2 regions of the Bacillus sp. SSR7 genome follow, and region 1 is predicted to be linked to the other one. Evidence: a T-box and tRNA genes for the amino acid it is inferred to sense, from the RefSeq annotation. Region 1 holds a T-box; the other holds one or more tRNA genes.

Evidence for each region. A T-box is a leader RNA that pairs with one kind of tRNA and senses whether it is charged. The one in region 1 lies ahead of ileS (isoleucine--tRNA ligase), so its partner is inferred to be a tRNA-Ile.
Region 2: it encodes a tRNA-Ile, which carries the amino acid that the T-box ahead of ileS (isoleucine--tRNA ligase) is inferred to sense. The anticodon was not compared.

Annotation. Positions count from the first base shown of each region.
Region 1 covers NZ_JBVVXV010000001.1:782,398-788,635, reverse strand. The annotation lists gene AC0NJG_RS03865 (bacteriocin-processing peptidase family protein) at 1-3,776, shown strand, start outside; T-box leader at 4,027-4,266, shown strand; gene ileS (isoleucine--tRNA ligase) at 4,320-6,238, shown strand, end outside.
Region 2 covers NZ_JBVVXV010000002.1:222,603-228,840, reverse strand. The annotation lists gene AC0NJG_RS05170 (MFS transporter) at 1-761, opposite strand, end outside; gene sodA (superoxide dismutase [Mn]) at 878-1,489, opposite strand; tRNA gene AC0NJG_RS05160 (tRNA-Ile) at 1,711-1,784, opposite strand; gene AC0NJG_RS05155 (DUF1189 domain-containing protein) at 2,027-2,791, shown strand; gene AC0NJG_RS05150 (hypothetical protein) at 2,845-3,210, shown strand; gene ispG (flavodoxin-dependent (E)-4-hydroxy-3-methylbut-2-enyl-diphosphate synthase) at 3,375-4,478, shown strand; gene AC0NJG_RS05140 (Fur family transcriptional regulator) at 4,559-4,972, opposite strand; gene AC0NJG_RS05135 (metal ABC transporter permease) at 4,986-5,819, opposite strand; gene AC0NJG_RS05130 (metal ABC transporter ATP-binding protein) at 5,819-6,238, opposite strand, start outside.

The DNA.
Region 1 (6,238 bases):
TAATCTATATGCAAAAGGCAGAGGAGTACAGTGCACGTGCCGTTTTTGATAAATGGGGCTACGTCTATATGCATACAGGTGAATGGGAGAAAGCAGAAGAACAATTTGTAGCTGGCATGCAGCATAAAGATTGTGAAGAGCTATCTACCTATTTATTATCACAGTTATATGCGAATCAAGGAGAACAAAAACGTGCATTACAGCTAATTGATGATGCGATTGTAAAGTTCCCGCAAGTACCATATTTTCATTTTGAAAAGGTGAAATATTTATTAGATTTAAGGAAGTATGAAGAGATGTTAGCGGTAATAGATAACATAAATAATCAGCTTCCTTATCATGCGTATAAAACTTACTTTGTACATTTACGTGCAGAAGCGCTTTACAAAATGAATAAACTTGCAGATTTACAACAGGTATTAAAAGAAGAAAAAAGTTTAAAAGAGTCTTTATATCATAATTTAGAAAAAAATCCAGATGGCAAAAAGGTTCACCTACCGATCGTTCCGATTGTACAAAAGGATAATTATTGTGTTCCGACAAGTTTAGAAATGATGTTGCAGTTATGGGGAGAAAAACGTACACAAGATGAAATAGCAGAGTTTATTTTTGATATGACAGGCTCGAAGTTTTCAGACACTGTTTCTTATTTAGAAGAATTAGGTTATGAATATCGTTATTTTAAAGGGAATGTAGAAAATTATAAGAGACTGTTAGATCAGGGGATTCCCGTTTTATTAAGTATAGATATTGAGCATGCGTCACATGTACAAGTACTAGCTGGATATGATGATACATTGCAAGCTTTTTATGTTCAAGATCCGAACTTTATCGAACCAGTTATTGTGGAATATAGTAAGTTACAAGAAAAATATCGTTATACAGGTTGTTTAGCGATTACATTTGTTCCGAAAGAAAAGAAGGAACAACTATCATTTTTAAATGAAGAAGAAAATACTTATTTCAAATCCATTTTTTCTTTAACGGATCATTTAGATGAACACGATAAAGAAGGGATTCATAAGTTAGTACAGTTTTTAAAAGAAACAAGTGATAATCCGAATACGTGGTTATATACAGTTAAGCATTTAGATGTTGAAGTAGATAAAGAATTTATTTTATATTGTATCGATAAGTTAATGGAGAAGTTTCCAAACTCGGACTTTGTTAAATTACATGGTGCGCAGTGCTTTATTCGCCTGGAAGAATTAGAAAAAGCTGCACAAATGCTTGCGAGTGTTGAGAAGAAAAATAATCGTGCTTTATATCATTTAATAAAAGGAAGATATGCTTTTGAACAGGAAAGTTATATAGAAGCGATTTCAAGTTTTCGTTCCTCATTACAATTAGACGCAGATCAGCCGATCGCTTGGAGTTTCCTTGCGTTATCATATATGTATATCGATCAATCTGATAAGGCATTTCAGTTTTCTCAAGTTGCTTTAGAACGTAGTCCAGAAAGATTTACTTTAACGAATCACGGGTTAATATTGATAGATTTAGAAAGATATGAAGAAGCGTATGAAATCTTTAACGATCTGTTAAGAGAGTATAAAAATGAAGCACATGTATGGTATGAGCGAGCGAGATGTGCACATCATTTAGGGAAATTATATTTAGCAATAAAAGGGCTTAAAATAGCAATTCATTTGGATAGTAATGCACCTTACATTTATACAAAACTTTCGGAAATATACGAATCTGATTTGAAGGATGAAGAAAGTACGAAAGAAGTTTTATTAAAGGGTATTGAGAATTGTGATGATAAGGCACCTCTATACGTAAAACTTGGGGATTACCATTTCCAAAATGATAGTCTGGAAGAAGCGGAAACATTGTATACTCGTGCTTTAGAAGAAAATCATGATGATGTATATTCTCACTTCGGACTTACGCAAGTTTATATGGCAAGAGAACAATATAAGGAAGCAAAAGAATATATTCTCAGTATCGAAAAACAAATTGAAAAGAGCCAAGATTTCCTTATGAACGCTGGAATGGTTTTATGGGATGCTGAAGTTGAACTTGGTGGAAGTGAAGAAGGGTTTAAAGTAGCATTGTCTAAGTTAGAGAGTGGTATAAAACAGAGCGAATATAATGTAGCAAGCGCGTTAGATGAATATGTGAATCGAATTAAAGGAACGGTATTTGTGCAGCGAGGTATAGCATTCTTAAGAACATTAGACAAAGAAAGAAATGAAGTAAGTGAATACGGTTGTTATACAGGTATTTTATATGAATCTATTGGACAGTATGGCCAAGCGATGAAAAGATATAAAAGGGCGATAGAACAAAAGGAAACGGCATTACCGTATTACCGAATTGGTGAAACACTTATGGCATTAGGGCAGTTGTCAGAAGCAAAACAAGCGTATGAAACATGTTTAGAACTTGATGGGAATTTCGTCGGTGTACATTTACAGCTTGCGGAAATATATGAAAAAGAAGAAAATCGTTCTAAAGAACAAAGTCATATGGTTCAGGCGATGAAAGAAGAGCCGTTGCATATTAATATGGAATATTTGGCACAGCTTTCAGTAGAAATGAATCTCCAGGAAGAATTGCTGGCTGAACTAGAACAATTAGCGGACGAAGTACCTGAAATATGGCGATTAGATGCGATTGCATATGTGTATGGAGCAATGAATGAACTAGATAAAGAACAAGTACAGATTGAAGAGGCACTACGATTAGATGGCGAGCATACAGAAGTTTTATATCATTATGCAAAAGTATTAGTGAAAAATAGAAATGCAAAAGCAATTGAAATTGCGATGAAAGTGATACAAAAAGATGTGAATAATGAACGTATATTTGATGTATATGTAAAAGCGATAGAACAACATAAGAAATGGTCTAACATACGAGATTTTCTTCATATATTAAAAGTAAAAAAGGCAGACAGAAGTATGGCGTTTATGTATGCTGCATCTGCGGTTACAGAAAGATGGATTGAACGTCAACAAAATGAACAGCCGAAGAAATCTATAATTACAAGAGCTTTTTATCGCATGAAAAACCGTGCGAAAGAAATTTCTATTATTACTACGATCATTGATTTATATGAAATTTCGTTACAGTTAAATCCGAAAAATAGTATGGCAGCGCAGCGATTTGCGCTATTTTACGAGAATGTGACGATGAATAAAGAGGCAATAGGTGTATTGCAAACATCGTTAGAAAATAAATGGGATTATGATGTAGCGAAGCAACTTGTAAATCTTTTCATAGAGTACGAGGAAGAGGATATGATAAGGGATGCTTCGGAAGTAACGAAGCAAATGGTTCGAGAGTTACCAGATGATTATGATACTCTTCTTCTGCAAGCACAAGTATTGTTTAAAGCGGGGGAAGAAAGAAGGGCAGAAAAGATTACCTTACAATTAACGGAGCAAACACCATTTGTAAGTAGAGCATTTCTTGCTTTAGGAGAAATATATCAAAGTCAAGAGAGGTTTGAAGAGGCAATTCATGTATTAGAAAATGCCGCTATACATCATCCGAATGAAACAGCAATTCTTCTTTCTTTAGCATCTTCATATCATGGTGCTGGCCAAACGATAAAGGCAGAAAAAATAACAAATGAAGTATTAACAATGGATGCGAGTGATTTGTTAGCGAGATACGATCGTGCTTGTTATTTAGCGCAGTTAAACAGAAATGAAGAGGCGAAGGAAGAGCTTGAAATTGTACTTCGTGAGGATGAGTCAGGATTTTTTGCTGAACTTATCGAGGATAATGAAAATTTAGCAGTATTGCGAGAATTTGAAAAGTAATTGTATAAGAAGAATGAAAAAGGATATAAATAAAGTGAAACTTTAATCAGTGGGGGTTTTCTTCATCCCCCACTGATTATCAGCCCTCACCAATCGGACTTTAATGGGTAGCCCGCCCCCCACCTAACTTCTTTGCTTTCGCTGAATTTTGAGGTGGGGGTCTTACTGCCCATTAAAGCGGGATAAAATATATTTTGAATTAGTTGACAATTCATCGCCTGATGGCATAAAATAACTTTTAACAAAGTATACAAATCTGAAGACGAGAAAGAGTAAAATAGTGTACTGTTCCCCAGAGAGCCGGTATGTTGCTGAAAGCCGGTGTGCAGACGTTATTTGAAAATCATCTCCGAGGAGCCGAGGCTGAAAGTAAGTAAGCCCGGACGGATGTCTACCGTTACAAAGAACACGTATGATAGTACGTTGCTAAGTGCTATTAGCGAAGAGCTAATAGAATTAGGGTGGTAACGCGGTTAAACCCGTCCCTACTTCATAGGGACGGGTTTTTTGTGTGCTTTAAAACATAAAAAGGAGTGATTGTAGATGAAGAAAGTAGATGTAAAAGAGTCAGCTGTAGGGAGAGAAACACGTATTCGTAAGCAGTGGAACGAGCAAAGTATTTTCGAGCAATCAATTCAGAATCGAGAAGGCGCACAATCGTTTGTTTTTTATGAAGGACCACCAACGGCGAATGGATTACCGCATGTAGGTCATGCGCTTGGACGAACAATTAAAGATGTAGTAGCAAGATATAAAACGATGGCTGGTTATAAAGTATTAAGAAAAGCGGGATGGGATACACACGGTTTACCTGTAGAATTAGGTGTTGAGAAGCAACTCGGTATTTCTGGTAAACATGAAATCGAAGAGTATGGAATTGAACCATTTATTAAGAAGTGTAAAGAGAGTGTATTCACATATGAGAAGCAGTGGCGTGAATTCACTGAAAGTATCGGTTATTGGGTAGACATGGATGATCCATACGTTACGTTAGAGAATCCATATATCGAAAGTGTATGGCATATTTTAGGGACGATTCATGAAAAAGGTTTATTGTATAAAGGGCATAGAGTTTCACCATATTGCCCAAGTTGTCAAACTTCACTAAGTTCACATGAGGTTGCCCAAGGGTATCAAATAGTAAAAGATTTAAGTGCAACAGTTAAGTTTAAAGTGAAAGATAGTGACAATGAATACTTCCTAGGTTGGACGACAACACCTTGGACACTTCCAGCAAATGTTGCACTCGCTGTACATCCAAATATGGAATACGTGAAAGCGAAACAAGAAGGTCATGTATACATTGTTGCGAAAGAACGTGTACAAAATGTTTTAAAAGAAAACTATGAAGTATTATCTGTTCATAAAGGAGAAGAATTATTAAATACTTCTTACACAGCACCGTTTCCAATGAAAGAAGTTACAAATGGTTACCGCGTTATCGGAGCAGATTTTGTAACGGCAGATAGTGGTACAGGACTTGTTCATATTGCTCCAGCATACGGAGAGGATGATTATAGAGTCGTTCAAAGTGAAGGATTGTCATTCTTACATGTTGTAGATGAGAAAGGTGAGTATACAGAGGCAGTACCATTTTTGAAAGGGAAATTTGTTAAAGATTGTGACGTAGATATCGTTCGTTATTTAGCGAAGGAAGATTTACTTTACCATAAAGAAAAGTATGAACATAGTTACCCACATTGTTGGCGCTGTGATTCACCACTTCTTTATTATGCAGGAGAGAGCTGGTTAATCCGCACGACTGCAATTAAAGATACATTTTTACAAAATAACGATACTGTTACTTGGTATCCAGATCATATGAAAAATGGACGATTTGGTAAGTTTTTAGAAAACATGGTGGACTGGAATATTAGCCGAAATAGATATTGGGGAACACCATTAAACGTATGGGAATGTGAAAGTTGCGATCATCAATTCTCTCCGAAAAGTATTGCTGATTTAAGAAAGCATAGTACGAAAGAAACACCTAAAGATTTAGAATTGCATAAGCCGTATGTAGATGAAGTGCAAGTTTGCTGCGAAAAATGCGGAAGTACAATGAAGCGTACACCAGAAGTAATTGATGTTTGGTTTGATAGTGGTTCGATGCCATTTGCGCAATATCATTATCCGTTTGAAAATAAAGAGTTATTTGAAGAACAGTTTCCAGCAGATGTAATTGCAGAAGGAATTGATCAAACACGCGGCTGGTTTTATAGTTTATTAGCTGTATCAGCACTATATACGGGAAAAGTACCGTATAAACGAGTGTTATCATTAGGGCATGTATTAGACGAAGAAGGACGGAAAATGTCTAAAAGTAAAGGGAATGCACTAGATCCAGTTGATTTAGTAGAGAAGTTTGGTGCAGATGCTTTAAGATGGGCTTTACTCGTTGACAGTGCTCCGTGGAATGCGAAGCGTTTTTCTGAAAGAACAGTATTAGAAGCAAAATCTAA
Region 2 (6,238 bases), on a different contig from region 1:
CCTAATGCAAGCTCACTATCAGTTGCTAAGTACACGTATACTGAAATAACAAAAATGAATGTTCCCTCTCTCAATCCTTGGAAAAAATGAGCACGTGTAATTCTCCCCCAATTTTTATCAATCCGTCGCTCTTTCAAAACTTGTGTAACCTCATAACGCCCTTCACATTCTCTCTTAGATACAAAAAAGCTTAAAACGACAGCAATTGCAAATAACAGTAACGAGAGGAAGAATATGACCGTATAACCACTCCACTTCTCCATACGTGAAATTGTGTATCCAGCTGCTATCGGTCCAATCATGCCAGAGAAGGATGTAAGAAGCCCAAGAAACCCGTTAAAGAAATCTCTTGTTTCTGGTTCTGTAATCTCAAATGTTAATAAGTTAAACGCGAGCCAGTAAAAACCATATCCGACTCCTAAAAGAGCCCCCATTAATAAAATATAGTGAGAAGCGCTTTTTCCCGCTACTAAAACAACGATAAAAAAAATTGCTAACGTGCCTACGCCTATTCGTAACAAGATCGAGCGATCAATACGCTTCGCTAATTTCCCACCTATAAGAAATGTGAGGGGCTGCAATACAACGCTGGCCAAATTATACAAGCCGAGATTCACATAATTTTGTGTTTGTTTCCATAAATAAATGTTAACAAACGTATTCGATAAAGAAATTGCGAGCGTGTATAAACCTCCAATAAAGAGTAATAACACTAAATCCCGATTCACTTCAACGTCACCAATTATATGTTTCCACTTCATACACAACTCTCCTTTACTTCATGTTCTAGTCTTCCAAAGACAAGCCCAATTATGTAAAAGGAAAGCATAGAAAAAAGCTAGGAGCATTCTCCTAGCTTTTTCTATCGTTATTACAATTATTTTGCTTCTTGGTAACGTTTTTCAGCAGCGTTCCAATCTACAACGTTCCAGAATGCACCGATGTAGTCTGGACGACGGTTTTGATAATTTAAGTAGTAAGCATGTTCCCAAACATCTAAACCGATAACTGGAGTTTTACCTTCAGTTAGAGGAGAATCTTGGTTTGGCGTGCTTGTTACTTCTAACTCACCATTATTTACTACTAACCAAGCCCAACCAGAACCGAAGCGAGTTGCGCCAGCTTTTGCGAATTCTTCTTTGAATGCATCGAAGCTACCGAATTTCGCTTCAATTGCAGTTGCAAGTTCGCCTACTGGTTGTCCGCCGCCGTTTGGAGATAAGATCGTCCAGAAGAATGTGTGGTTAGCATGTCCGCCACCATTGTTACGTACTGCTGTACGGATTGCTTCTGGTACTTCGTTTAAGTTTGCAACTAATTCTTCTACGCTTTTGTCAGCTAATTCTGCATGACCTTCTAAAGCAGCGTTTAAGTTTGTGATGTACGTGTTATGGTGTTTTGTATGATGGATGTTCATTGTTTCTTTGTCAAAGTGAGGCTCTAAAGCATCATACGCATAAGGTAAATTTGGTAATTCGTGTTTTGCCATTGTTATATTCCTCCCAGTTTATGTATTGCCACTTAAGTGACATACAACTACATTCTACCCTAATTGCCATAGGGTGCAAACAAATAAATCACATTGTCTTGCTATCATTAAAGTAGCAAAATTCCCACTTCTTTTCAATTAAAATGCTCATATATTTCATAAAAAAAGCCCCCTTCTACAAGGAAGCTTCCTACTGACATAATAAACACGTGAAATGGATATGGACCCTGTAGGACTCGAACCTACGACCGGACGGTTATGAGCCGTCTGCTCTAACCAGCTGAGCTAAGGGTCCACAATTATGTATGTAACAATACATCAAATAAAGGAATTCCTATCGGATATATCCTTTAAGAAATGTAAGATAAATTTACCATATAGAAAAGAAAAGTGTCAATTGTATTTTTCTCATTTAAAAGAAGAAAATTAATAAAAAGAAATTTAGTTATCTCTACTATATGTAAATATAATATATCTTGAGATTCCCTAGATTCCTACGTTACAATGATTTTATACATACATAAAGGAAGTGAATCTATGTCCATATTTACCCAATTAGTCAAAAGCGTATATTCGCCTAAAGATATGGCGCTATTCCGTTTTCAAAAAATCGGAAAAACCATTTTGTATATTATGCTACTTTGTCTAATCACTACTATTCCAAGAACATTCTTTTACGGTAGCTTTATCCAAGATAGTGTTACTATGGTAAATCAAGCAATTGAAAAAGATTTACCTGATTTTAAAATCGAAAATGGTGAACTAAAAGCTGATATTGAACAACCTATTCAAAAAGAAGAGGGAGATGCTCTTTTCGTATTTGATCCAAATACAACAGATATCGAAAAGTATCAAAATAAAACTGGTTTATTTATTTTAAAAGATAAAGTAGTTTCTATAGGAAATGGCCAGACGCAAACATACTCCTACAATGATTTATTAGGGACATCTCTTGAGAAAAAAGATTTGCAAGATTTCATTTCTGTATTCGATAGTATTTATCCAATTTTACTAGCTGTTATCGGAGTCTTAGTATATCTATTCCAATTGTTCATTACTTTCTTAGGAATTACTTTACTTGCGTTTATCGGTTCTGCTATGAGTGGTCAACGTAAATTATCTTATAAGCAAGTATGGACGTTAACTGCCTACAGCTACACAATTCCAACAATCTTCTTTATGATTATGGATTTATTCAAAATCGTTGTACCTGGCTCAACATTCATTTATATCGCAGTTGTTTTAATTGTTCTATACTTAACAATTAAAGAAGTTCCAAAACCGAACGAAAAAAATGCCTAAATAGGCATTTTTTTTTTGGACAAGCATATATTCCTAGCAAAGGAGTGAAGAATATGAAGAGATTAGGTATATTCTTATTCGTGCTTGTTCTTGGTTATATATTTTATTACGATATAAAAATCGGCACTTTACCGATGTTAAGTTCATATAAAAAGACAAATGCGGCCGAAACGATAAAACAAGAAAGTACAAATACAAAACAAAAGAAAGAAAACAAGGCGGAAAAAGAAACAGATGTCACTTATAAAACAATTGAAGTCAAAACAGGTGATACGGTTCTTTCCATTACAGAAGCGATTAATAAGAAGAAAATTCCTTCTATCGAAAAAGTAATTGATGATTTTAAACAATTAAATAAAAATACAACTGCTACAAAAATACAACTTGGAAAGTCTTATAAATTCCCGTTATATCAATAAGCAATCACTTAATCCTTGTCAATTACATAAAGGCGCTGATACAATAGTAAAAGTGAAACCGAGCACTTCGGTTTCTATAGCCCTGTATCACGTATACTATCATTGATATAAGGGACTAAATAAGAAACTTCTTTTATAAGGAGAGCGATCTATTCGTGAATGAAATGACTCATCGTACAAAAACACGTCCAGTTAAAGTCGGTAATTTAACAATTGGCGGTAATAATGAATTAATTATACAAAGTATGACAACAACAAAAACACATGATGTTGAAGCAACAGTTGCTGAAATTAAACGTTTAGAAGAAGCTGGTTGTCAAGTCGTGCGTGTTGCTGTTCCAGACGAACGCGCAGCAAATGCTATTGCTGATATTAAAAAACAAATCAACATTCCGCTTGTTGCTGATATTCATTTTGATTATCGCCTTGCTTTAAAAGCAATTGAAGGCGGCATTGATAAAGTACGTATCAATCCAGGTAACATTGGTCGTCGCCATAAAGTAGAAGCTGTTGTAAATGCAGCAAAAGAACGTGGTATTCCAATCCGTATCGGTGTAAACGCAGGTTCATTAGAGCGTCACATTTTAGAAAAGTACGGATACCCAACTGCAGATGGTATGGTTGAGAGCGCCCTACATCACATTAAAATTTTAGAGGACTTAGATTTCCATGATATTATCGTATCTATGAAAGCCTCTGATGTTAACTTGGCAATTGAAGCATACGAAAAAGCTGCACGTGCTTTTGATTATCCACTACATTTAGGTATCACAGAATCTGGAACGTTATTTGCAGGAACTGTAAAAAGTGCCGCTGGTCTTGGAGCAATCTTAAGTAAAGGCATCGGAAATACACTACGTATTTCATTAAGTGCTGACCCAGTTGAAGAAGTAAAAGTTGCGCGTGAACTATTAAAGTCATTCGGCCTTGCATCTAATGCAGCAACACTTATTTCTTGTCCAACTTGCGGTCGTATTGAAATTGATTTAATTAGTATCGCTAATGAAGTGGAAGAGTACATTTCTACACTACAAGTACCAATTAAGGTTGCAGTACTTGGCTGCGCTGTAAATGGTCCTGGTGAAGCTCGTGAAGCTGATATCGGTATTGCCGGCGCGCGCGGAGAAGGACTATTATTCCGCAAAGGGCAAGTCGTTCGTAAAGTACCAGAAGAAATAATGGTAGAAGAACTGAAAAAAGAAATCGACGTAATTGCTGCTGAAATGGCTGCTGAACGAGAAAAAGAAAAAGAAACACAAGAACAATAAAAAGAAGGTTGCCCACAACATTTGTGAGCAACCTTCTTTTCTACGTAAAAAAGCTCGTCAGTTATAGAACTGACGAGCTTTTACTTTGCACATTTTGGACAACGGCCATATATTTCAAACTTATGACCAGTTACTTCATAACCGTTAAAATCTTTATTCATAAAATCCATCGGGCAAGAAGTAATCTCTTTCGTCCCTCCGCAATCTAAACAAATAAAATGATGATGATGTTCCATAATAGAACATGTAAAACGAAAATGTTTTTCACCGTTTAATTCCGTTTGTTCTAAAACACCGATTTCAGCAAACACCGTTAAGTTACGATAAATCGTGTCAAAGCTAAGACCTGGATAATCATCCTTCATATGCTCTAGAACGTCCTTCGCCGTTAAATAACGATTGTGAGCTGCAAATAACCTGAGCATTTCTTCCCTTTTCCCAGTATGTTTGTATCCTTTATCTTTCATTAGGCGTAAAGCTTCTGTTAGATTCATATCTATCCCTACTTTATGCAGTTTTTTTCTTTTTCCATAAAATCGCACCAATTAAAATAAGAACCGCTATCATAACAATTGTACCACCTGGTGCTAAATCAAGTTGATACGAAGCAAACATTCCACCAATTACTGCAATTTCACCAAATAAAATGGAGAAGAAAATTGTTTGTTTAAATCCATTCGCAATACGAATACTTGCTGCAACTGGTAACGTCATTAATGATGATACGAGAAGAACCCCCACTACACGCATTGATACCGCAATGACAAGCGCAACCAATATAATGAAAATAAAGTGAATCCACTTTGCACTCAAACCGGTTGATACAGCGTATTCCTCATCGAAAGATAGTAAAAACAGCTCTTTGTATAATAAAGTAATCGTTACAATAACAACAATTGCTACAATGCCAATGATTATTAAATCCGTACTTGTTACAGCACTTACACTCCCAAATAAATAACTAAATAAATCTGTGTTAAATCCATTTGCAAGTGATATAAAAATAACGCCAATTCCCATTCCTGCTGAAAGAATAATCGGAATCGCTAATTCTTGATAATGTTTATATACAGTACGTAGTTTTTCAATAAGTAACGCTCCACCCATAGAAAAAATCATACCCATATATAAAGGATTTAAAAATCCCCCTGTGAAAATTGTTTTTTCTAGTAATAAACTTGCAGCAATACCCGATAATGTCACGTGACTTAACGCATCTGCAATAAGCGACATACGACGAATGACAACAAATACACCGATAAGTGGCGCAACAAGTCCTATTAAAATCCCTGCATATAAAGAGTTACGTAAAAAGTCATATTGTAAAAAATCTTGTATCATTATATCCTCCCGTGATGCTCATGCTCGTGTTCTAAACGATGAACATGATGTCCATATAAGACGGACATTTCTGCATCTTCTAACTCTCGGAACTTCTCTACATTTCCATGGAAATGTAAATGTTGGTTTAAGCATGCAACATGTGTTACTTTCTCGGTAACAGCTCCCATATCATGCGTAACGAGAATTAATGTGATTCCTAACCTCTTGTTTAAATCCTCTAATATCTCATAAAAACTTTCTACATTCTTCACATCGATTCCAACAGTAGGCTCGTCCAAAATAAGTAATTCAGGATCACTAACGAGCGCACGAGCAATAAATACACGCTGTTGTTGTCCACCAGAAAGTTCTCCGATATTGCGCCCTTGAAACTCACTCATTCCTACATCAGCAATCGCTTTTTCTACCTTTTCCTT